3 regions of the Vibrio sp. EA2 genome follow, and region 1 is predicted to be linked to each of the others. Evidence: predicted binding sites of a transcription regulator. Region 1 holds the regulator's gene; each other region holds the start of a gene.
What was found. Region 1 encodes MetJ, which represses methionine synthesis genes. Its sites were predicted from a motif close to TTAGACNTNTANANGTCTAA; they were not measured.

Region 1 (7,774 bases):
AAGAAATTTTAGCTGAACACTACATAGAAATAAAACAAGCCAGCTAATCACTGTTATGCTTCGGTGAAATCGCTGAGCCTTTTGACACCTTCTCATTTGCTTCTACATTTATATGAAGCCTAAAAAGAGGAGGGGCTAGTCAATGAAAGGCGATCCAATCATTATCCAACATCTCAACAAAGTGCTCGGTAACGAGCTCGTCGCTATTAATCAATACTTCCTTCATGCCCGTATGTACAAAGATTGGGGGTTAAAACACCTAGCCGATAAGGAGTATCACGAGTCGATTGATGAAATGAAACATGCCGATCATCTCATCGAACGCATTTTATTCTTAGAAGGTCTGCCTAATCTGCAAGATCTCGGCAAGTTAATGATCGGTGAAGATACCAAAGAGATGCTCGAATGCGATCTTAAACTGGAAATGGCCGCTATTCCCGATCTAAAAGATGCGATCGCTTACGCAGAAGATATCCGAGATTATGTTTCGCGCGATTTGTTTCAGGATATTCTCGAAGATGAAGAAGAGCACGTCGACTGGCTTGAGACTCAGCTTGGCTTAATTGAGATGTCTGGCATCGAAAATTATCTGCAAGCACAGTATGTCGATGAGGATTAATCTCGGCTATCCCATCGTTATGTTAAAAATCTGACGTTTACACTAGTGCACCTGACTTAAAAGTTAGGTGCTTTTCCTGACTATCTGGTCTAATCTCTTTTAATATCGTTTTTTTTAAGGATATTGCTCGCAATCTTACCTATGAAGATCGACCACTATCCATTAGAATTTATTCCCCCCTTACCTAAAAATAAAAAGAGAAACGCCCTCATGTCTGAAGACAAAGCAGTAACTCCAGAAGAAGAACAACGCCAACGAGCTCTTGACTATCATGCATACCCAACCCCAGGGAAGATTGCCGTCGAGCTAACCACACCTGCCGAAACCGCTGGTGATCTTGCTTTAGCCTACAGCCCTGGTGTCGCTGAGCCTGTACGTGAAATCGCACAAAATCCTGACAATATCTATAAGTACACCGCGAAAGGTAACATGGTTGCCGTTATTTCTAACGGTACCGCGATTCTTGGCTTGGGTAACTTAGGTCCGCTTGCTTCTAAACCTGTAATGGAAGGTAAAGCGCTACTGTTTAAGCGTTTCGCTGGACTTGATTCTATTGATATCGAAGTAAAACACCGCACGATCGACGAGTTCGTTAATACCGTAGCAAGCATTGCTGATACCTTCGGTGGTATTAACCTGGAAGATATTAAGGCTCCAGACTGTTTTGAAATTGAAAAGCGTCTTATCGAACGTTGTGACGTTCCTGTCTTCCATGATGATCAACATGGTACAGCAATCGTAACGGCAGCAGGCATGCTGAACGCCATTGAGCTGCAAGGTAAGAAGCTTGAAGATTCTACGATTGTTTGTCTTGGTGCCGGTGCGGCTGCAGTAGCGTGTATGGAACTACTGATAAAATGTGGTGCGATGCGTGAAAAGATTTACATGTTGGATCGTAAAGGCGTGATTCATACTCGCCGTGATGATCTTAACGAGTACAAAGAGCTATTCGCAAATAACACCGATAAGCGTACTTTAGAAGATGTGATTGAAGGTGCTGATCTGTTCCTTGGCGTATCAGGTCCAAATCTGCTTCCACCTGAAGCATTAAAACTGATGGCGGATAAGCCAATTGTTTTCGCATGTTCAAACCCAGATCCTGAAATTAAGCCAGAGCTCGCGCACGAAGTTCGTAATGATTTAATCATGGGTACAGGGCGTAGTGATTATCCGAACCAGGTAAACAATGTACTTTGTTTCCCATTCATCTTCCGTGGTGCGCTTGATGTACGTGCAAGCGAAATTAACGATGAGATGAAACTTGCAGCGGTTGATGCTATTCGTCAGTTGGCGAAAGAGCCAGTACCAGAAGCAGTATTGGCAGCGGCGGGTGTCGATAAGCTTGAGTTCGGCTCAGATTACATTATTCCAAAGCCAATGGATGCTCGCTTACTGCCTCGCGTTGCAAAAGCCGTTGCTCAAGCGGCAGTTGACTCGGGTGTTGCCCGTATTGAAATGCCAGAAAACTATATGGCAGAGTAAAGCTCAGCATTGAATGATGTACAAAAAATGGGACGCGATAGCGTCCCATTTTTTATGTTATTTCTTAGCTTTCAAGATTGAATAACCATTTGGTGTATTCGACACGCTTTAGGTTACTCTTCGTCAAACGACTCGAATTCGATGCCCATTTCCGTCATCAGAGCTTTCGCTTCCGTCGGAATATCGTCTGGGCGATCTTTACGAAGGTCTTCATCCGTTGGAAGCGGTTGACCCGTATACGCATGTAGAAATGCCTCACATAGGAGTTCGCTATTGGTTGCGTGGCGTAAGTTGTTGATCTGACGACGAGTACGTTCATCAGTTAGCACTTTTAAAACTTTCAGCGGGATAGAGACAGTGATTTTTTTTACTTGTTCGCTTTTCTTTCCATGCTCAGCATAAGGGCTAATGTATTCGCCATTCCAGTCAGCCATTGCGTACCTTCATCTATGTAATAGGTTAAAAAATAATATAGGAGCTGATTTTAGCTGCATTTACTGCCATAAGCAAAGACATATGGACGTCTAGAAGTGTTGACGTCTTAATTTTTGACGAGTAAAGTGACAGGAACAGTAAGGAGTGTGCAATTCATTGAATCTCACCATTTAGATATAGCGCATTCCCATTTAGAAGTCATCACCTGTGAAAGGATACACCCATGAGCACCCGTAAGCCTGCAACTATTGCCGTACGTACCGGTATTGAATCTGACACTCAATACCATGCTGTCGTTCCACCAATCTACCTTTCGACAAACTACGGCTTTCCTGCATTTGGGGAAGTGCCTAAGTACGACTACACGCGCTCAGGTAATCCAAATCGTGGATTATTAGAAAGTGCATTGTCTGAGCTGGAATCTGGCAAAGGAGCCGTGATCACTAACTGTGGTACGTCTGCACTGAACTTATGGGTATCGGCTTTTATTGGTCCTGATGATGTTATTGTTGCTCCAAACGACTGTTATGGTGGCACTTACCGCCTGTTTAATACTCGTGCGAATAAAGGCGACTTCAAGGTGCTGTTTGTCGATCAAACTGACGAGAAAGCGCTGGATGAGGCATTAGCACAAAAGCCAAAACTGGTTCTGCTAGAAACACCGTCTAACCCTCTGGTTCGCGTTGTCGATATTGCTGTGGTCTGTGAAAAAGCAAAGCAAGCCGGTGCTTTAGTCGCAGTAGACAATACGTTTTTGACACCGGTATACCAGAAACCTCTAGAGTTGGGGGCTGACTTTGTTATTCACTCGACAACCAAATACATCAATGGTCACTCGGACGTGATTGGTGGCGTGATTATCGCTAAAACGGAAGAACATGCAGAAGAGTTAGCCTGGTGGGGCAATTGTATTGGTGCGACAGGTACACCATTTGATAGCTACATGACTTTGAGAGGTCTTCGTACTTTGGGGGCACGTATGCGAGTGCATGAAGAAAGTTCACAGCAGGTGCTGGCTTACCTACAGAAGCAGTCGTTGGTGGCGAAAATTTATCATCCAAGTCTGCCACATCACCCTGGCCACGAGATTGCTAAAAAGCAGCAATCGGGCTTTGGGTCCATGCTGAGTTTTGAGTTCGCGGGTTCATTTGAGCAACTCAAAGCCTTCGTCAAGGAACTGAAATTGTTTTCACTCGCTGAGTCTCTCGGTGGAGTAGAAAGCCTGATTTGCCACCCGGCATCCATGACGCACCGTGCTATGGGTGAGGAAGCATTGGCTGAAGCTGGCGTATCACAGCAGCTACTACGCCTTTCAGTCGGTCTGGAAGATGCGCAAGATCTCATTGCTGACTTAGAACAAGCTTTCACCAAATCTGCACAGCAATAGGAGATCATAATGACTGTACAACGTCAGCTACACAAGTTTGGTGGTAGCAGCCTGGCAGACCCAGAGTGCTATTTACGTGTAGCGGGTATTCTCAAAGAGTACTCTGCAGAAAATGATTTGGTGGTGGTATCAGCCGCGGGTAAAACAACCAACCGTCTGATTGAGTTTCTTGAAGGCTTAGAGAAAGATGGTCGAATCGCTCACGAAGCACTACAAAGCTTAAGACAGTTTCAAAGCAATCTTGTTGAAGTATTGTTAGAGGGGGAAGCTCAAGAGCAGCTGCTTGCTTCTTTACAAGATGAATTCAGCACATTGGCGGAGCTGACCTCTCCGCTCACTGAAGCGCAAAAGGCGGCAGTATTAGGCCATGGTGAAGTGTGGTCATCACGCTTACTTGCGGCATTATTAAGTCAGCAGGATTTACCTGCCGTGGCGCAAGATGCACGAGCGTTTTTACGTGCAGAAGCTGGCACTCAACCAGAAGTTGATCGTGCTCGTTCATACCCGCTTATCAAAGAAGCACTGGCACAGCATAGTCATAAACGTGTGATCATTACCGGCTTCATGGCGCAAAATGATAATGGTGAAACCGTTCTGCTCGGTCGTAATGGCTCAGACTATTCGGCAACGGTGATTGGTGCACTTGCTGAAGTCAGTACAACGACGATTTGGAGTGACGTGGCTGGTGTTTATAGTGCTGACCCTCGTTTGGTCTCCGATGCATGCTTGTTACCATTATTACGACTGGATGAAGCCAGTGAGCTAGCTCGTTTAGCTGCTCCTGTGTTGCACAGCCGCACACTGCAGCCTGTGGCGCAAAGCACCATGGATTTGAGCCTTAAGTGCAGTTACCTTCCTGAGTCTGGTTCGACGCGTATTGAGCGTGTTCTGGCGTCTGGCCGTGGGGCGAAAATCATCACATCGCTGGACGACGTGCTATTGGTTCAGCTTTCGTTTGCTCACGGACATGACTTTGAAAAAACACAGAGCGATGTACTCGAATCGCTCAAACGTGCTCAGTTGGAGCCGCTAGCGTTTGAAGCTCAGCCTGAACAGCAGGTATTACGACTGGCATACACAGCAGAAATTGCTGGTGGTGCACTCAAGTATCTGCAGGAATCTGACCTGGATGCGGAGATTAACCTCACTGAGGGTTACTCTCTGATTGCGGCTGTCGGTGCAGGTGTGACAACTAATGCCAACCACTGTTTTGGTTTTCAGCAAAAGCTAAAACATTCTCCGGTGGAATTTATCGCTGAGACGGAGTCTGGGTTAAGTCTGGTGGCAGTATTGCGTCGCACCAATACCGAAGAGTTGGTACAGACAGTTCACAGCCAGTTGTTTCAGGCGCAGAAGCGAGTTGCTGTCGCATTGTGCGGTAAAGGCAATATTGGTTCGAGCTGGTTAAACTTATTCGCTTCTCAAAAAGGTGAACTCGAGAAACTCCATGGCATGAGCTTTGACTTAGTCGCTGTGGTTGATAGTCAAATGTATTGGTTTGATAGTCAGGGTATTGATGCGTCTGGTGTTTCGGCACGCTTCAATGATGAAAGTATTGAAAACGATGGCTCATGGTTACCGCGTCTTGGTGCCTTACAGAACTACGATGAAGCCGTTGTCCTTGATGTCACCGCCAGCCAGGACCTTGCCAAATGCTACGTTGATATCGCTCAGCAGGGGATCCACCTTATCTCTGCGAACAAGGTAGCGGGCTCGGCTGATAGTCAGTACTACCATCAGGTTCAGGATGCATTTGCTAAGATTGGACGCCACTGGCTGTACAATGCAACAGTAGGGGCAGGGTTACCAATCAACCATACGGTGCGTGATCTTCGCGAGAGTGGCGATGAGATTGTGGCGATATCTGGTATTTTCTCCGGAACGCTTTCATGGTTATTCCAGCAGTTTGATGGCTCTGTTCCATTCAGTGAGTTGGTCGATTTAGCCTGGCAGCAAGGACTCACTGAGCCTGACCCTCGTTCTGACTTAGATGGCTCCGATGTGATGCGTAAGCTGGTTATTCTGGCGCGTGAGTCTGGTCTGGATATCGAACCGGGAAGCGTAAAGGTGGAGTCGTTAGTGCCTGAAGAACTGCGTACGCTGAGCTTAGATGAGTTCTTTGATAATGCCGCGCTGTTGAGCGAGACTCTGCAAGAGCGTTTAACCAAAGCGCAGAAGAACGATCAGGTACTGCGTTACGTTGCTCGTTTAGAAAAAGATGGCAAAGCGACGGTCGGTATCGAAGCTTTGTCCCGTGAACATGCGCTGGCAAACTTACTGCCGTGTGACAATATCTTTGCGATTGAAAGCAAGTGGTACAAAGATAATCCGCTGGTTATCCGTGGCCCTGGCGCTGGACGCGAAGTGACAGCAGGGGCAATTCAGTCCGACCTCAACCGTCTGGCTGGACTATTTTAAACTCGTAAAAACCTCGGACGCCATCCGGGGTTTTTTATTCCCTTCTTGGTGCCATACTTAAATGCAGAATCGTTGTTGGCCATATGTTTATCCTGGATAAACATTAGTCAGTATTGAACTTGAACTATCCTCATTATTAACATGAAAAAAATTCATAATTACAAGGTTGACATTAAATCGTATTCAATACATTCTGTAGACATATAGACGTCTAAACGTCGATTTGATAATTTGATTTCGTGGCGGGTTGCCACAGGGAGAGTAAGATGGGTTACACGCACGCAGGCCATATCGATGCCTTAAACCAGAATATCGCTGAGTTATCAGACAATATTAATGTTTCGTTTGAGTTTTTTCCGCCAAGCAACGAAAAAATGGAAGAAACGCTATGGAACTCTGTGCACCGTCTAAAAGCACTTAAACCTAAGTTTGTCTCGGTGACTTACGGGGCGAACTCTGGTGAGCGTGACAGAACTCATTCCATCATTAAAGAAATCAAATCAGAAACTGGTTTAGTCGCAGCTCCGCACTTGACTTGTATCGATGCGACTCGCGAAGAGCTGATTAATATTGCTGATGACTACTGGAACAACGGTATCGAAAATATCGTTGCACTGCGTGGTGATATTCCACCAGGTGGCGGCGCACCTGAGATGTACGCTTCTGATCTTGTTGAGCTGTTGAAATCTCGTCACGATTTCGATATCTCAGTCGCGGCTTTCCCTGAAGTACACCCTGAAGCAAAAAGCGCACAGGCTGATCTGCTGAACCTTAAGCGTAAAGTCGATGCTGGTGCAAATCGTGCAATCACTCAGTTCTTCTTTGATGTCGAGTCTTACCTGCGTTTTCGTGACCGCTGTGTCGCCGCTGGTATCGATGTAGAAATCGTACCGGGTATTTTGCCAGTATCTAACTTTAAACAGGCGTCTCGCTTTGCTGCGCAGAATAACGTAAAAGTCCCTGGCTGGATGAGCCGACAGTTTGAAGGTCTGGATGATGATCCAGTGACACGCCAGTTAGTAGGAGCAAGTCAGGCAATTGATATGGTGCGTGTATTGAGCCGAGAAGGTGTGAAAGACTTCCACTTTTACACACTAAACCGAGCTGAGATGACTTACGCGTTGTGCCACACCTTGGGTGTACGCCCTCAGACTGCAGTTTAGTTGTTGATAAATAAAAGAAAGGCTTGCCATCGGCAAGCCTTTTTATTGTTAAGTCATGGGCGGTTTATTGTGGATTAGCCGATAACTTCAAGTTCAGTTAGCACTTCCTCTGCCCAAGTGATCCACGTTTCGCGCAACAGCAGATTGCGGCGTAGTGTCAGGCGCTCCAGACGTGCTTGTTTGTCCAGGGTAGACGGCGTCGCGTAGTATGCCGCTTCAATTTCTTTGTAGTGAGAAACCAGTTTGCGTGACTCTTCAACCAGTTCAGAC
Region 2 (7,774 bases), on a different contig from region 1:
TTCTGCATCAAGCAGTTTGGACTGCGTCCGGTCGATTACCTTGAAGATGTCGGTTGGTTAAATGAACGTACCTGGCTGGCCCACGGTATTCACTTTAACGCTGAAGAGATTCTACGCTTAGGCAAAGCGGGCGTTGGGGTCAGCCACTGTCCAACATCTAATATGATGCTGGCCTCCGGGATGTGTAAGAACTTAGAACTTGAGCAAGCCGGTGTGAAAGTCGGTCTTGGCGTAGATGGCTCAGCTTCAAACGATGGCTCCAATATGATCGCCGAAGTCCGCATGGCTATGTACCTGCAGCGCCTGCAATATGGCTCGGCGAAAGTCACGCATTTTGATGCGCTGCGCTGGGCGACGAAAGGTTCGGCACTGGCAATGGGGCGACAAGATATTGGGGAGCTAAACATCGGTTATCAGGCTGATATTGCTATGTTTAAGCTGGATGATATTCGTTTCTCTGGGAGTCATGACCCGTTGGCTGCACTGCTACTATGTGGTGCTCAACAGGCGGACCGAGTGATGGTTGCTGGCCAGTGGCGGGTCCATGATGGTGAAGTGATCGGTGTAGATTTACAAGATTTGATGAGTCGCCATAGCCGGGCAGCCAAGCGGTTATCTGAGCTGTCTGCAGGTTAATGTCTAATAGACTAAAAATAAAAGCCGCTCACAGGTATGAGCGGCTTTTTTATTCACTTAAGTAGCACTAGAAATTACAGAACTTCTTGGTCGATGTTTTCTTCTGTGACGTCCTGCTCTGTGAGGTCATATTCTGTAAGCTCACCCGCAAATACTTCCACTGGCGTGTAGTATTCGTGGATCAAGAAACCATCTTCAAAAGTTTCATGTGTCTCCGGCGCATCAATGGATGCCGTACAGGTGTACCCGATAGAGTAAGTACCCGGGCCGATGTAGCCGAACTCGTAGTCGTACGTTACATTACCTAGCTCATCTGTGGTCTCATTTACATCAGCAATCGCAACTGGTGTATTGAATTCTGCTGGAGCACCTAAGTCACCCATTGTGCTGTCATCCATCTCACCAGCATAGAGATAAACTGCGTGTACTGCATTTACACCATTATCGGCATTCAATGAGTTACTGTCTGTTACACACGCATCGTATTGTACTGAACTGACTGTACCACCGATATGACCAGCTTCAGATGCGTTGACTAAGCTCACTGCATTCGAATTCATGTTCATGTGATCCTGACCAGTTGGATCTGCCAGGCCTTTACGCAAATTAAACTCAACCACGTAGCTATTGTGGCCTGTGTGAACTTGCACGTATTGCCCTTTTTGCGAGAACTTCAGGCGGCCTTGATCACTAGTATCAGGTTTAGTGCCATAGCAGCTACCTTTACTGTTCACTACAAGGCCTTTCACGTTACCGTCGGTTTTTTCGACGTAAGAAAGTGTCTTACCGCTTACCTGTGTGCCATCTTTTGCGTACACACACATTGCGTAGTCACCCGGTGCAATGGTTTGTTCGCTGATGATGGTTTCAGCGTTACTGCCTTGATACTGCATCAAGTCTACTTGACGTAATGCACCGTCTTCGCTGACGTTCATAATGATAGCGTCACCAGTTTTATCACCTGTTTCAGGATCAAACGGGATTAAAACCACATCTTCAAATGCTAAAACGACTTTATTGGCATCATCGACAGGAGCATCTGAAACCGCAAGAGAAAAAGTTGCTGCTTCTGTATCGGATGAAGAGTCACCGCCATTACAGCCAGTTAGTATTAAACCACCTGTGATCGCGAGGATAGGGTAGGTGTACTTTTTCATATTGCCTCTTTTGTTTGTTCTACTATTTGATACAAATATTAGTATTAAAAACGAGAAGAATGTCATTTAAGAGTAATGGCGGAGTTAATCTTTGCTGCTGTGTTAAGACAAGTAAGGAAATGTGAACTGAATCTAACTTGTGAGACGGAAAGCGTCCTCGCATAGCTCTGTGGTTAGAATTGAAGATATTTAATCGCCGTTAATATTTATAAAACTAAGTTCTTATTGGTTTCCATCAGAGATTGACCATAATCAAGCTAACTGAGCAGTTAGAGGAGTATCTTGGTATGACGTACTGCTAGAAGGATTTAGTGCCATGATATATAAATATTTCTTACGCGAGCTCTTGGGATTAGCCATTGTGGTCTGTGTTGTTTTTGGAGTGGTAGGGGTCTTGTTGGACCTCTTTGCCCTGACCGCATTTTTTGAGCATCAAGACTCTATTGCGAATATCTTTTTCCATGAGTCGTTGTATTTTGTTATTTTCTTCATCCCGCCATACTTTCTCTGGAAGCTAATTGATCGCCCTGATTTAGTGTTAGCGACCCAAAAGTACTTAGCTGAACGGCTAGAATCTGAGCGTAGACAAAGCGTAAAGAATACATAGTAAAGCGAGTCTGAGAACTGATTTAAAAGCACAAAGGCTCATGGAATATCGCCACGAGCCTTACTCAAATGCGCCGTTTAAACTGCTATCGCACACTTCTATTTCATAGGTTAGAACGCAGGTTCAATCGTCCCTTTAAATGTTTCTTCCAGGTAGTCACGAATCGCCTGAGACTGGTAGATAGAAACAAACTTTTTGTACTCTTCTTTGTCTTTATCAGCTTCGCGGGTTGCGATAACCATTACCGCTAAAGGTGCCTGTTTAGACTCTAAGTAGATGCCCTGCTTTTTAGGATCAAGACCAGACGACATCACATAGTTCATGGTAATCGCTGCTGCATCCACATCGTCCAACGTTCTTGGCAGTTGAGCCGCATCGACTTCAACAAACTGAAATTCCTTTGGATTATCCGTAATGTCTGTCAATGCCGCCTTATGGCCAACGCCTTGTTTCAAAGCAATTAAACCTGCGTCTGCAAGCAGGAGAAGACCGCGCCCGCCGTTGGTTGGATCATTAGGAATAGCGATACGTGCATTCTCAGGAAGCTCTTCAAGAGAACGGAACTTGTTCGAGTAAATACCCATACGCATCAGAATAGATTGGCCAATAGAAACCAGGTGACCGTCGTGGCTGCTGTTATAGTTATCCAGAAATGGCTGATGCTGATAGCTGTTGATGTCGATGCTGCCATCACTCAGTGCTGCGTTTGGTGTTACGTAATCGGAAAATTCGACCACTTCGACCTTAAGTCCTTGTCTTTCTGCTTCTTTAGCTACGGCCTCGACAACTTGTGCATGAGGACCAACCGTTGCACCTACCTTAATGACAGAGTCTTCTTTTTGCCCACAGGCTACTAAACTGAGTGCTGCTATAAGAATAAAAGGTAACTGCTTAATTTGGCGAAAACTTTCCATAATAACTCCATTTATATTTTTTTGGACGTCTATACGGCTAATCTAGCATAATTATACAAACCGTCAATGTTTGATAGCTCGTCACCGACTAATGATCCCGTCAGTGAGAATTTAGCTTCTGATCTCGCATCCCCTTTACCAGTTGGTTCTCTGTCTTTAAAGATTGATTAATTATTTATGCGATGAATGTAATAAAGTTAATTTATTCAATTTGTTATGCATAAAAATCCCTAAAGTGATCGTGGTTTTCGTCGATACTCAAATGAGACTTTGGTTCCATAATTTTTAGCGGTAATAATGGAAAGGAGGGCCATGCATGCCATTGAGCCTACACAACAACACTGCAGCGTTAGCAACACAACGTTATATTGCTAAGGCTTCTGATGATTTTAATTCTTCAATACTTAAACTTTCTTCGGGAAAAAAGATAAACAGTGCGAAAGATGACGCCGCAGGATTACAAATTGCGAATCGATTAGATGTACAAAGTCGAGGACTAGATGTCGCAGCAAAGAATGTCAGCGATGGAGTCGCTATCGTCCAGACTGCTGAAGCGTCTATGCAGCAATTGTCTGGCATTTTAGAAGACATGAGAGACCAGTCATTACAAGCGGCAAATGGGGCTACCTCAATTACTGACAGGAAAGCTATTCAAAAAAATATCCAAGCTTTAAAGGAAGAGTTTCATAGTATTGCTAGTTCCTCTAACTTTGCAGGCATGAATTTGTTGGATGGAACTTATGGCAAGAAAGCACTTCAAGTGGGTTCCAATAATGAAACGATCCTGCTGGAACTAAAAGATATGCGTTCTAGTACTTCAGAGATGGGCGGAACGATATTTATAGCCAAAGAAGCCAAAGGTGAAGGCTGGACGGTCGAGGGTGATAGCCACAAACTCGGTATTGATGCTACTGATAGAGCTGGCAACGAGGTAAGTATCAATATTGAAGCCAAAGTTGGAGATGATATTGAAGAACTTGCAACTTATATCAATGGACAGCAAGAGTTGGTGACGGCGTCAGTATCCGGTGCTGGTGAGCTACAAATGTTTGTTAATTCTAGTATTGCAGAAGGTGAGGTTTCTTTTTCAGGGAGTCTGGCTAGAGAATTCAACTTCGATAGCGGCCGTAAGACGATAGTAGAGAACATTGATGTGACAAGCACTGGAGGTGCCCAGGAAGCCGTTTCTGTTATTGACTCTGCGTTGAGTTATGTGGATGGGCACCGAGCTGATATGGGAGCACTTCACAATCGATTTGACCGCATGCTCTCTAATTTAACGAATATGCACGAAAATATCAGCGCATCGAAAGGAAACCGGACCGATACGGATTACGCAAAAGAAACAACTGAAATGACTCGAGCTAAAATTCTTCAACAATCTTCATCATCTATATTAGCTCAAGCCAGATTGATTCCTAACGCAGCTTTGAACCTGCTGAATGAGTAGGGCGGCCTTATACAATTCCAGTCCTTGTGTTTGTATGACACGTTAAGTCTTCATTAGCCGCCAGTTGAGTCATACCAACACCAAGTGAATTTTTAGATATTCCTACGCAATTCTACGATAACGAAATGACGGATGTTGGTATAAGACGGGTAGGGGAGCTATTTATGATACATATTACATATGATTTGGTTGATGTGACTAGAACCCTGACTTCCAAGCACTGTTTAGAATACTATGGCGAGCGGTAATTCATTGTAATTATTGATTAAAATATCCATGGCGAGATGTGGTTATAAAACAATTAGTAAATTTTAGAGATAAAAATGAAAACTAAAAATGTATTTTCGCTGACAGTATTGTCTTTTATTGTCAGTAGTGCAGCAGTGGCTAGTACAAAAACAGGCTTTTATTTAGGGGCTGATGTGGCATTTGCAAATGATACGGAACTAGAAAATAGTGGAGTATCGATCGAGGAATCAAATGACGTTGGTTTTAATGCCGTTGTTGGATATGAGTCCAAGATAGAAGAGTCTTTTAAACTTGCAGGCGAAGTAGAATACCGAACTTTTGGTGAGGTAGAATTTTTAGGAGCCATGCAAGCAGATGGACATGCGATTTTTGCTAACCTTAAGCCTAAATATACTTTTGATTCCAATGCGTACATAGCGGGTATATTTGGTTTAGGTCAAATGACTCTGAAAGATAAGGTAAACGGAGTTGAAGAATCTGAAACAGGCTATCAATATGGTGTAGAGGGTGGATATAACATCAATGAAAGTATTAGCTTCAATGTCGGCTATCGAAGTGCAAATACTGAAATTGATGACGTAGAAATTGCGATACGTGGCTTTTATGCTGGTGCCCGATACTACTTCTAACCTAATTCACTAAAATCCTAGAGCTCTGGGTCGGTCTCATCAGACTGGCCCGCATTCTTCAACCAGCCTTTACACCATAACATTCCTGCACATAAACTATCACGCAACTTGTTATGTAGATTAACTCATTGCCAATAAATACTTTCCAATTTAAAGAAGCTCGCTCACTTCTGGCACACTGCCGGCTTGTTCTAGCAAGTATTCACATTCTGTTTGGATGAGTGACACACATAGTTCTATGTGTTCACGCTCTCCATCGTCGATTCCTTGAGCTTCGGTAAGTTCAATCGCTTCCTTTAGGGCATTTTTTATAGCACCAACGGTTTCTATCATTATGGAAGCCATTTTGGTGCCTGAATAACCCAGCAGAGCGCCGAATTCAGCTAAATCATAGCTGGTGATAGGGCGTTTGAAGTTACCTTTCGGCGGATTTTGAAAGTATTTACTTTCCCAATCCCCTATCGACATTGCAAAATATTGAGGGATACTGGCGGCACGCCCCTCATCAGCAGACAATTTACCGCTTCGTGAGTTGCGTTTTGCTCCCTCTTGAGCGATAGCTTCTATGTTTACTAAATCATAAAAAGGGGTCAGTTCAAGGCCTTTAGGGGTGACGAAGAAGCTAATATTTTTACCATGAGCATCGTAGTTTAGCGTTGCTAGATTAAAGAGCATCCATTGGGTAAGCTTTAGGTTGGTGATTACCGTGTCTATAGTTTTGACGCTCAGTAGGCGTGGGAAAGAAACGCCATCACGCATATATACGCCATCGCCTTCATCCCCATTCTGACGCTCGTATTTGTAACCTGGAGGTAAGTCAGTTGCCTGACAGCCATCAATCACATGTTTTCGTTGAACGACATCACGAGCTTCAATATAGGCACGATCGAGCCGCTCTATGATCAGTGTTCTAGTCTTCCCAATGCGAGTTAACTCAACATTAGCGACGTCCAAACCTGCTAGCTTGGCTAATGTCATGCAAAAGAACTTATTAACAGCAATACACGGTGCTCTACCGCTTTCAAACTTCAGAATGTAGTTCGAACTTAATTTGCCTTCACCAAACCCCCATTCATCACCGCGCTTAAGTAAGTTTAATTTGTTTTGCACACCAGCAACCGAAAGGCGAACCTTACCGTCCCAATAAACTAAAGGTGCTAAATTTCGCTCGAGTCGTTCTATTAGTTCCTCATCAGGTACAGGTCTAAAGCTGGTTTCCTCAGGTTCTGAGCCTGGAACTCGAAAAGATAATGCGCCAGATGTTTCCGCACCAAGCTTACGAATCAGCCCGAACGTGTTGCTTTTGGAGATAGTGGTGTTTTGTATCATCTCTTCAAAGGCTTCTCCTTCAGGAAGGAGATTTCTGAGATAGTTCTCGATACTACGTGGTGAAGCCTGAGTATCGAAAGGGATGTGTGGGGAAATTGGGAAACCCGTGTGTTTCCATTCATCTTCATAGATGAATGAAAACTCTGTTTCTGTTCCGACAGGAAGAATCAAACGACCAATTTTGGTATTCGTACCGATAAACACGTCTAACTGTTGTAGCTTACTCATACCAACCGTCCTCATTGCTTCTCACGCTGTTTTCAGCTTGGGAGGTTATTTGGCTATGTGGACGAACAAATAGGTTTAAATCGATAAGGCGTAACGATAGCCCTAAGATGTCCATGAGGACGAGTACATTGGCAAAAGTGACACTGGTATCGCCTTTTTCTACCTTCATGACTGTTCTACGAGATAAATTGGCTTTTGAAGCGAGATCATCAATACGCCAGCCTCTATCGGTGCGCTTTGAGCGAATGGCGCTACCCAGCGTTTCCATACTGAACTCGGTATTCAAATCAGGCATAGGTTGTGCTTTTACCATCTTACCTTTTTTCATAAGTGCCTTTTAATGTACTTTTGTCATTATTGGGGTCGTCTTAACATATAAGTTCACTATAACTCACTTTTGTAGTGGCTGTATAAGAAATTACCTATAAGTGCAATTTAAGTTACTTATGGTTAGTTGGCTAGTTCAATATCTCTCTTTGTTCTTTATGGGAGATATTTATCAACTAGAACGACACATTTGGCAACAGCGTAGTATTCGGATTAGTATTGGAAGAAGACAGAGAAGAGTGCGTGAT
Region 3 (7,774 bases), on a different contig from region 1:
GCTGTTTTATTACTGTTCCAATTAATATTTGCGCTCAGTATCAATCGTAATAAATAACGGATCGTCTTAGTTTATGAGTAGGCTTTGGGAACGTTTATTTACTGGGTTGGTCCCATTTAGGCGCTGTTAATGATTTAGGATGTCACAATGAGCCAAGAATTTAACTCTCCGAAAGGCCAACTACTGCTTCGTACCCTCGCAATGCCCGCTGATACCAATGCGAACGGCGATATCTTTGGTGGCTGGATAATGTCTCAGCTTGACTTAGCTGGTGCTATTTTGGCGAAAGAAATTTCTTCCGGACGCGTCGTCACCGTTTCTGTTTCCAGCATTACGTTTAGAAAACCGGTTAGCGTCGGTGATGTTGTCTGTTGCTACGGTGTATGTAAAAACATAGGCCGTACTTCAATGAGTGTTGACCTTGAAGTCTGGGTGAAACCAGTGAAAGTTGATGGCATTGAAGATCGCTTTATGGTGTGTGATGCAACCTTTAACTATGTTGCAATCGACAGTGAAGGCAAACCACGCCCTATCGCAAAATAAGTTTGCACCGACTCTAATCACAGGAAAATTCTCACATTTTCCATTGTTAACTTGTGAGAAGCGGCAAAAAGTCGTTAAATTAGGGCTTCAACCTACCAATTAAGGAACTATGCTATGTGGTATGTCATCTTTTCTCAGGACATCGAGAATTCATTAGAAAAGCGCATGAGTGTTCGCCCTCAGCATCTAGAACGTTTACAACAACTTCAGGATGAAGGACGACTTCTGACTGCAGGCCCAATGCCAGCAATTGATTCTGATAACCCTGGAGAAGCAGGATTTACTGGTTCAACCGTCATAGCCGAGTTCGATTCTTTGGAAGACGCGAAAGCCTGGGCAGACAAAGACCCTTACGTGGCGGCGGGTGTATACGAAAACGTGATCGTAAAACCGTTCAAAAAAGTGTTTTAATTTATGAAAAAATTACTGTGTTTTTTCCTGGCGCTTAGTGCGCTAGCAGGTTGTACGTCCAGTGCTGACAAAGAACGTCAGTTAGAGCTGTTAGCATCTAACCGTGCTGGCGTTCTTTCTGCTGGCCTACCCATGGAGTACGGACCATTGCAAATCATGCGGGTTTCTTCTAATAAAAACGTGGTTGAAATGATGATGATTTATAACGATGGTGCAATGGGAGCGAAGCCACTCGCACAAGTGCTTAACTCCAGTATCTACACATTCTGTCATAAACCAGAGATCCGCGACCAAATTAATATGGGCTTGATGTATAGAGTGAAAGTTCGTAACACGCGCGGTCAATTGATGGCAGACGAATTGATCTCTGAGCAACGTTGCAGTAATTAACAACAGTAATTTGGCCAGCTAGTTCGGTATTAGATCGACCAAAAGCATCGCAGCTAACGGGCAAGTTAAAAGACATATAAAAGCAGGGATTGGATCCCTGCTTTTTCTTTGCTCGTCGGTTTATGCTAACTCAGTGCGCAGCTTTTTCGCCGCTGAGACCAAGTTGGCTAACGCTGCTTCGGTCTCCGCCCAATTTCTTGTTTTTAGACCACAATCTGGATTCACCCATAAACGTTGTACCGGAATTTTTTCTGCTGCTTTCTTGATAAGACCTTCAATCCACTCTTCACTTGGAATGTTCGGCGAGTGAATATCATAAACTCCAGGACCGATTTCATTAGGGTAGTTAAACTCTTCAAACGCTTTGAGCAATTCCATATTCGAACGTGACGTTTCAATGGTAATCACATCTGCATCCAGTGCCGCAACAGAATCAATGATTTCATTGAACTCGCTGTAACACATATGAGTATGAATCTGTGTTTCTGGCTTCGCGCTAGCGGCAGAAATCTTAAACGCATCCACAGCCCATTCCAGGTAAGCTTTATGATCACGCGTCTTAAGCGGTAACCCTTCACGAATCGCAGGCTCGTCAATCTGGATAATATTAATGCCTGCATTTTGTAAGTCAGAAACTTCATCTCGCAGCGCTAGAGCCAGCTGCTGGGTGATTTCCTTACGCGAAATGTCTTCGCGAGGGAATGTCCAACACAGAATCGTAACCGGCCCGGTTAGCATTCCTTTCATTTGTTTGCTGGTCAGGGATTGTGCATACGTTGACCATTCAACCGTGATTGGTTTTTCACGCTCGATATCCGCAACCACAATAGCAGGCTTCACGCAGCGAGAACCGTAACTCTGCACCCAACCGAATTTGGTTGTTTGGAAACCAGCCAGATTCTCGGCGAAGTACTCAACCATATCGTTACGCTCAGCTTCACCGTGCACTAATACGTCTAAATCCAGCGCTTCCTGTCGTTTCACTGCATCAGCAATATGCCCTTTAAGTGCCGCAACATAGTCTGTTTCAGACAGTTGACCAGAGCGATATGCACTGCGCTGAACGCGAATCTCGCCGGTTTGAGGGAAAGAGCCGATGGTAGTCGTAGGCAATAGCGGTAAACCCAACACTTCTGCCTGATGAGCAGCACGCTCAGCATATGGCGCACTGCGTTGTGTGAGCTCTGCGGTGATACGATTGATACGAGCCTGCACTTGTGGCTTATTGACGTGGGTAGCCGTTTTGCGCGCTTTGATTGGCTGGCTGTAAGTATCACATGCCAGAATCGCATTTTGATCGCCGTCCAGCGCTTTACCTAGCAGGGCTACCTCAGTCACTTTCTGTTTAGCAAAAGCGAACCAGCTTTTTACTTCTTCACTCAGCGCTGTTTCAAGCTCTAGATCTACCGGGCTGTGCAGTAATGAGCATGAGCTTGCAACCCACAGCTTATCGCCTAACTTCTCTTTTACCGGTTGTAAGCTCGCCAGTTGCGCACTTAGATCCGCTCGCCAAACATTGCGTCCATTGATAACGCCAGCCGATAACACCCAACCTTGTGGTAGTTTTTCCACAACTTCATCAAGCTGGTCTGGCGCTGCCGACAAGTCAATGTGCAAACCATCAACAGGTAACTCGACAATTTTGTCCAGTGTATCGGTAACAGCGTCAAAGTAAGTCGTTAGCAGCACTTTTACGTCACTGCGGATGATTTGATACGCCAGTTTAAATGAATCCGCCCATTGACTTTCCAGCTCAAGAGACAGAATAGGCTCATCAATTTGTACCCATTCCACACCCAAAGCAGCCAATTTAGCCAAAATTGCTTGATACGCGGTGAGCAATCTTGGTAACAGTGACAGGCGGTCAAAGCCTTCTTCAACTTCTTTACCCAAGTACAAGTAACTTAGTGGACCAAGTAGAACTGGCTTAACCTTGTGTCCCGCATTAACGGCTTCACTCACCTCCTCAAATAGCTGCGGCCAGCTCACTTCAAAGGTATCGTCTTTGCTAAATTCCGGCACAATGTAATGGTAGTTGGTATTGAACCACTTAGTCATGTCAGAGGCTGCTGCGCCTGCACAGCCACAACCAGCCTGTGACTGGCCTCGACCAACCTTGAACAAAGTATCAAGGCTAGGTGTGCCCTCAGCATGACGCTTTGGTACGTGGCCCAATAACAGCGTTGTTGTCAGTACGTGATCATACCAGGCAAAGTCGCCGGCAGTGGCAAAACTCAACCCCGCATCGCTTTGTACTTGCCAGTTATTCGATCTTAGCTGTGCGCCAACCTGCTGGAGTTGTGCTTGATCGATTTCTCCGCGCCAGTATTTCTCCTGCGCAAATTTCAGTTCACGTTTTTCACCAATGCGTGGGTAGCCAAGTATGTGTGTGGTAGTTGCCATTTCCCTAGTCCTTAATATTGAGTTTATCTTGGTCAGAACATCTTTGGCTTAACCTTAAAGATGTCTGGATGGCTAAACTATCTCTCCCAGACTAAAATTGGACAAGGTCTAAATATTCAACTTGTTTATTAAAAAAATTCATAGTGTATCGAAAAAACAAACCGTTACCCAAAACAAATAGACGTCTAGACGTTTACATTTCTGTATTTTGCAGTTAAGTTAATTAAGTTCATGGTGAGCATTAAAGGATGAAAGAGATTCATGATAGAGCTAAAACACTTGCGTACTATTACCTCGCTTCGAGATACGGGCTCACTGACTGCCACGGCAACCGCGTTACATTTGACGCAATCGGCGCTGTCGCACCAAATTAAGGACCTGGAGTCTAGAATTGGTGGGCAATTATTCTTAAGAAAAACCCGACCGGTTAAATTCACACCAGAAGGTGAGATTTTATTGCGCCTTGCAGAAGATATTTTACCGAAACTCGCAAGGGCAGAGAATGAACTGGCAAGTTTGAAAGAAGACGTGAATGGTCGATTACATATGGCTATCGAATGTCACTCCTGCTTCCAATGGCTGATGCCAGCACTTAAGGAATATCAATTGGCGTGGCCTAGCGTAACGTTGGATTTCTCTTCTGGCTTTGGATTCGAGCCTTTACCTGCCCTACTCGCAGGGGAGCTGGATCTGGTTATTACTTCGGATATTCAGCCACGTTCAGAGGTGCACTACGAGCCTTTGTTTGACTTTGAAATGCGACTAATCACGTCCACCAACCATCCACTGGCTGATAAAGCGATTATTGATCCTCAAGATCTTGCCGATCAAACCATGCTCTCTTATCCGGTTCAAAAACAGCGACTTGATGTAGTTAAACACTTCTTACAGCCAGCCGGTGTGGAGCCAGCTAAGTGGAAACAAGCAGACAACACATTGATGTTAGTACAAATGGTATCGGCTGGATTAGGGGTTGCGGCATTGCCGAACTGGGCAATTTCAGAGTTTTCTCGACAAGGACTAATTACCAGTAAACCATTTGGCAATGGGTTGTGGCGTCGTCTGTTTGCTGCGGTTCGAAATTCAGAGAAAGACAAACGCTATTTACAGGCGTTTTTCGCAACCGCAAGACAACAATGTAAAAGCCACCTCGACGGCATCAAGATGGCTTAACAATGGGAGATATCGTACGGGCTTAGCGTTCGTACGATTTGAATTGATTGGTGAGCGGGTCGTACTGGTAGCCAAGCATATCCAGCTTGCCTACTACCGACTCTGTATCCATTTCATAAGTCGACACTAATTCGTCAAAACTGTCACACTCTAAGCGTAGTTTTTCGTTGACGATACCTAACAGAATAATGCTATCCAGATTACCTACATTGCTTAAATCCATCGCGACACTCCTCTTCGACAAGGTTTATACCCCAATAACCTCAGTGACCGGGTATATATACAGCGTAGACATAATCTGACGAATTTAAAGTGAGTTCACGCTATATCGTGAACTCACTGACATCATGTTAAGCAACCAGTGAAAATAAATTTTGCAGGCTCGTCATAGAGACAAGAGCAAGCAAGAAAGCGATACTCAGCTGCACTTTCTCAGGCGCTTTATGCGTGAAAATATGCCAACACCAAACCACAATGGAAGATATCAACATCGCCAAGGCAATGAGTATCGGTTGAGTTGCAGCACTCAATGCCGTCTCATCCAGCTGATAAGATGAAAACAGCGTCGCAATCACCAACAACATGCCCGACACAATACCAGTGACTGGTAAAATTCGATGGAAAGCTTGTAAACGGCTACGTGCAATCGTGAGCAACAATTGAGAAAAAGAAGCCCCCAGAAAGAAGATCATTAACGCCATCGCAGCAGCAGCTGGCAAGTTAGTCTGTTCAAATACTTGAATGCTGACATAAGCAAATGCCAAACCGTTAGCAAGGTGCAGAGCCCATAATGGCCCTTTCTCGCGTGTCTTTTTGGTCTGAACCTGAGAATAGAAATAGAAGATCGCAAACACCACCATAAATGCTTCAATACGCAGTGATGCGACGGCCAGCCACATGACCCCTATTGCAGGTAGCATTTTATGGAGGCGACCTCTCTGACCCGGACAAATATCGCCCTTAATTAAAAGTAAAGTCAGTAACGCTTGTGCGCCGAATAGCATCGGAGGAAAAGTAACCAGCAATTGTTGAATCATGATGAAGCAAGCTCAAAAGTCGTTTGGGGTGGCGATAATATCAAATCACCTATCGCCAAACCACCCAAACGCTTTAGGGTTGTAATAGGGGTCTGTTGTCCCTTCGAGCTCTCTTTTACAACAGCCGCTAATTGATCTGCTCCAGGCTGAAGCTTTGATTACCCCAAGGTAAGGTTAAATAAGCGCTCACAATATGTAGGTTGCTCCAAATCTGCTGCAGGCACGGCTGGTGAAAATAAGAAACCTTGCAGGAAATCCACCCCAACACCCGCCAAAATATGACGCTCTGGTTCTGTCTCGACACCTTCTGCAATCACTTTAACCCCTAACTGGTGGGCAAGCTCAGTAATCATTTTGACAATGTAGTAATGACTGCTGCCCTCACAAATATCTGCCACAAACTTGCGGTCAATTTTGAGTAGATCAAACTGCCCTTTTCCCAGGTAAGAAAAAGAAGCGTACCCTGTACCAAAATCATCTATGGCTATTTTAATCCCTTCTTGCCTGATCTGTTTCAACGCCTGCGTGTGCGCTTCGTCTTGCTCAAAGTAGGCCGATTCCGTTAACTCTAGCGTCACGAGCTCCGGTTTAACTCCACTGGATTTAATCAAATCAAGTGAACGTTGTAATACCTGTAAAGCATCTAATTTAGTGTTAAGAGAACGATTAATGGAAAGCCCGATACCCTCTCCATAGAAGTATTGTAATTCAGACCAACGCTTGAGCGCGATTCGGCAAACCAGATCATCTAGCTCAGCAATCAACTCAAGATCTTCGATGACCGAAATCATCTCTTGGGTACTGTAGCTGCCATTTTCGTGGTGAAACCGCGCCAACGCTTCAAACTTAGTAACTTTGCCGGAGTAGGTATCTACAATCGGCTGAAAATAGACATCGACCAGTTCACTATCGATTTTCTTTTGCAGGAAAGATTCCAAGTGTTGACGTTTGAGCAGCTCCGCATGCAGCTTACTGTTGTAAAAATTGAAGTAGCCGCTTTCACCCACTCTGGACGACACCATGGTCTGTACTGCCAGTGCTAGTGCCTTTTTGGGATTACTCGTATCGTAACCAAGCACAGATACGCCTGTTTGTCCTTCCACGATAGTGTCATGCACTCTTGTGCCCATCTCACTTTTCAACTCAGTGAAGAATCCCTTCACCGCCACTTCAATCAATTTAATGGTACTTAACCACTGGCAATGCGACGTTTGCAAACAGACCACAAAAACATTTCGGGTCAGTTGGCCCGCCAGCTTGGTATAGCGGCTACGCACGATAAAATCCGCAAAACCCAGCTTCTGATCCAACAAGCAATACTGACTGAAGTTAGGTCTCAACGTCATAATGATATTGAGATCTTTATGGCCGCTATCTTTAGCGATGTACTCCAGCTTTTTCTCAAATTGCTCTTTTGTGGGCAGAAACGAGAACCAGTCTCGATCCTGCTCGCTGTCGTTATTCATCCACATCAATACTCTTCTGTGTGTTATCTTTGCTGACTCGCTCATTACCCAGCCCTTCCTTCTCAAACCCTAACTTCGAATGCAGCGGCTAAATGCGACTGATGTAGCTTGCCTGCCTTGTGCACTAGCGAAGTGCACAATCTGATTATAAACGTGAACCAAGATAAGAGTTTAGTTGCTTATCAATTGTATTAACATTGGGACACTTCACATAAAAACCATAACAACTATAAGGGCTTCGAGTTAATTTAAGGTAGCAATTGACTGATAACTCAGTCGGATTTTTACAATCCAAATAAATCTCCATCAACTAAGCTTGAATAAACAAGTTTGGTATAGATACCTGATCAT

Region 2: a site for MetJ is predicted at 3,336-3,355, ahead of RXX31_RS14805 (MetQ/NlpA family ABC transporter substrate-binding protein). Genes of this name have one in related genera too.
Region 3: a site for MetJ is predicted at 3,925-3,944, ahead of metE (5-methyltetrahydropteroyltriglutamate--homocysteine S-methyltransferase). Genes of this name have one in related genera too.

The regions. Positions count from the first base shown of each region.
Region 1 covers NZ_JAWLID010000021.1:41,824-49,597, reverse strand. Annotated here, with positions in the region: gene RXX31_RS22875 (bacterioferritin-associated ferredoxin) at 1-47, shown strand, start outside; gene bfr (bacterioferritin) at 143-619, shown strand; gene RXX31_RS22865 (malic enzyme-like NAD(P)-binding protein) at 830-2,101, shown strand; gene metJ (met regulon transcriptional regulator MetJ) at 2,215-2,535, opposite strand; gene RXX31_RS22855 (O-succinylhomoserine (thiol)-lyase) at 2,760-3,923, shown strand; gene RXX31_RS22850 (bifunctional aspartate kinase/homoserine dehydrogenase II) at 3,933-6,341, shown strand; gene metF (methylenetetrahydrofolate reductase) at 6,608-7,504, shown strand; gene RXX31_RS22840 (PadR family transcriptional regulator) at 7,579-7,774, opposite strand, start outside.
Region 2 covers NZ_JAWLID010000006.1:182,910-190,683, reverse strand. Annotated here, with positions in the region: gene RXX31_RS14820 (8-oxoguanine deaminase) at 1-636, shown strand, start outside; gene RXX31_RS14815 (DUF4382 domain-containing protein) at 711-1,793, opposite strand; gene RXX31_RS14810 (D-fructose-6-phosphate amidotransferase) at 2,110-2,400, shown strand; gene RXX31_RS14805 (MetQ/NlpA family ABC transporter substrate-binding protein) at 2,511-3,314, opposite strand; gene RXX31_RS14800 (flagellin) at 3,631-4,764, shown strand; gene RXX31_RS14795 (porin family protein) at 5,088-5,642, shown strand; gene RXX31_RS14790 (HipA domain-containing protein) at 5,793-7,199, opposite strand; gene RXX31_RS14785 (helix-turn-helix domain-containing protein) at 7,192-7,527, opposite strand.
Region 3 covers NZ_JAWLID010000003.1:623,961-631,734, reverse strand. Annotated here, with positions in the region: gene yciA (acyl-CoA thioester hydrolase YciA) at 148-543, shown strand; gene RXX31_RS10800 (YciI family protein) at 658-954, shown strand; gene RXX31_RS10795 (GspS/AspS pilotin family protein) at 958-1,344, shown strand; gene metE (5-methyltetrahydropteroyltriglutamate--homocysteine S-methyltransferase) at 1,465-3,747, opposite strand; gene metR (HTH-type transcriptional regulator MetR) at 4,009-4,920, shown strand; gene RXX31_RS10780 (DUF4250 domain-containing protein) at 4,943-5,143, opposite strand; gene RXX31_RS10775 (hypothetical protein) at 5,271-5,957, opposite strand; partial or broken gene RXX31_RS10770 (EAL domain-containing protein) at 6,116-7,432, opposite strand.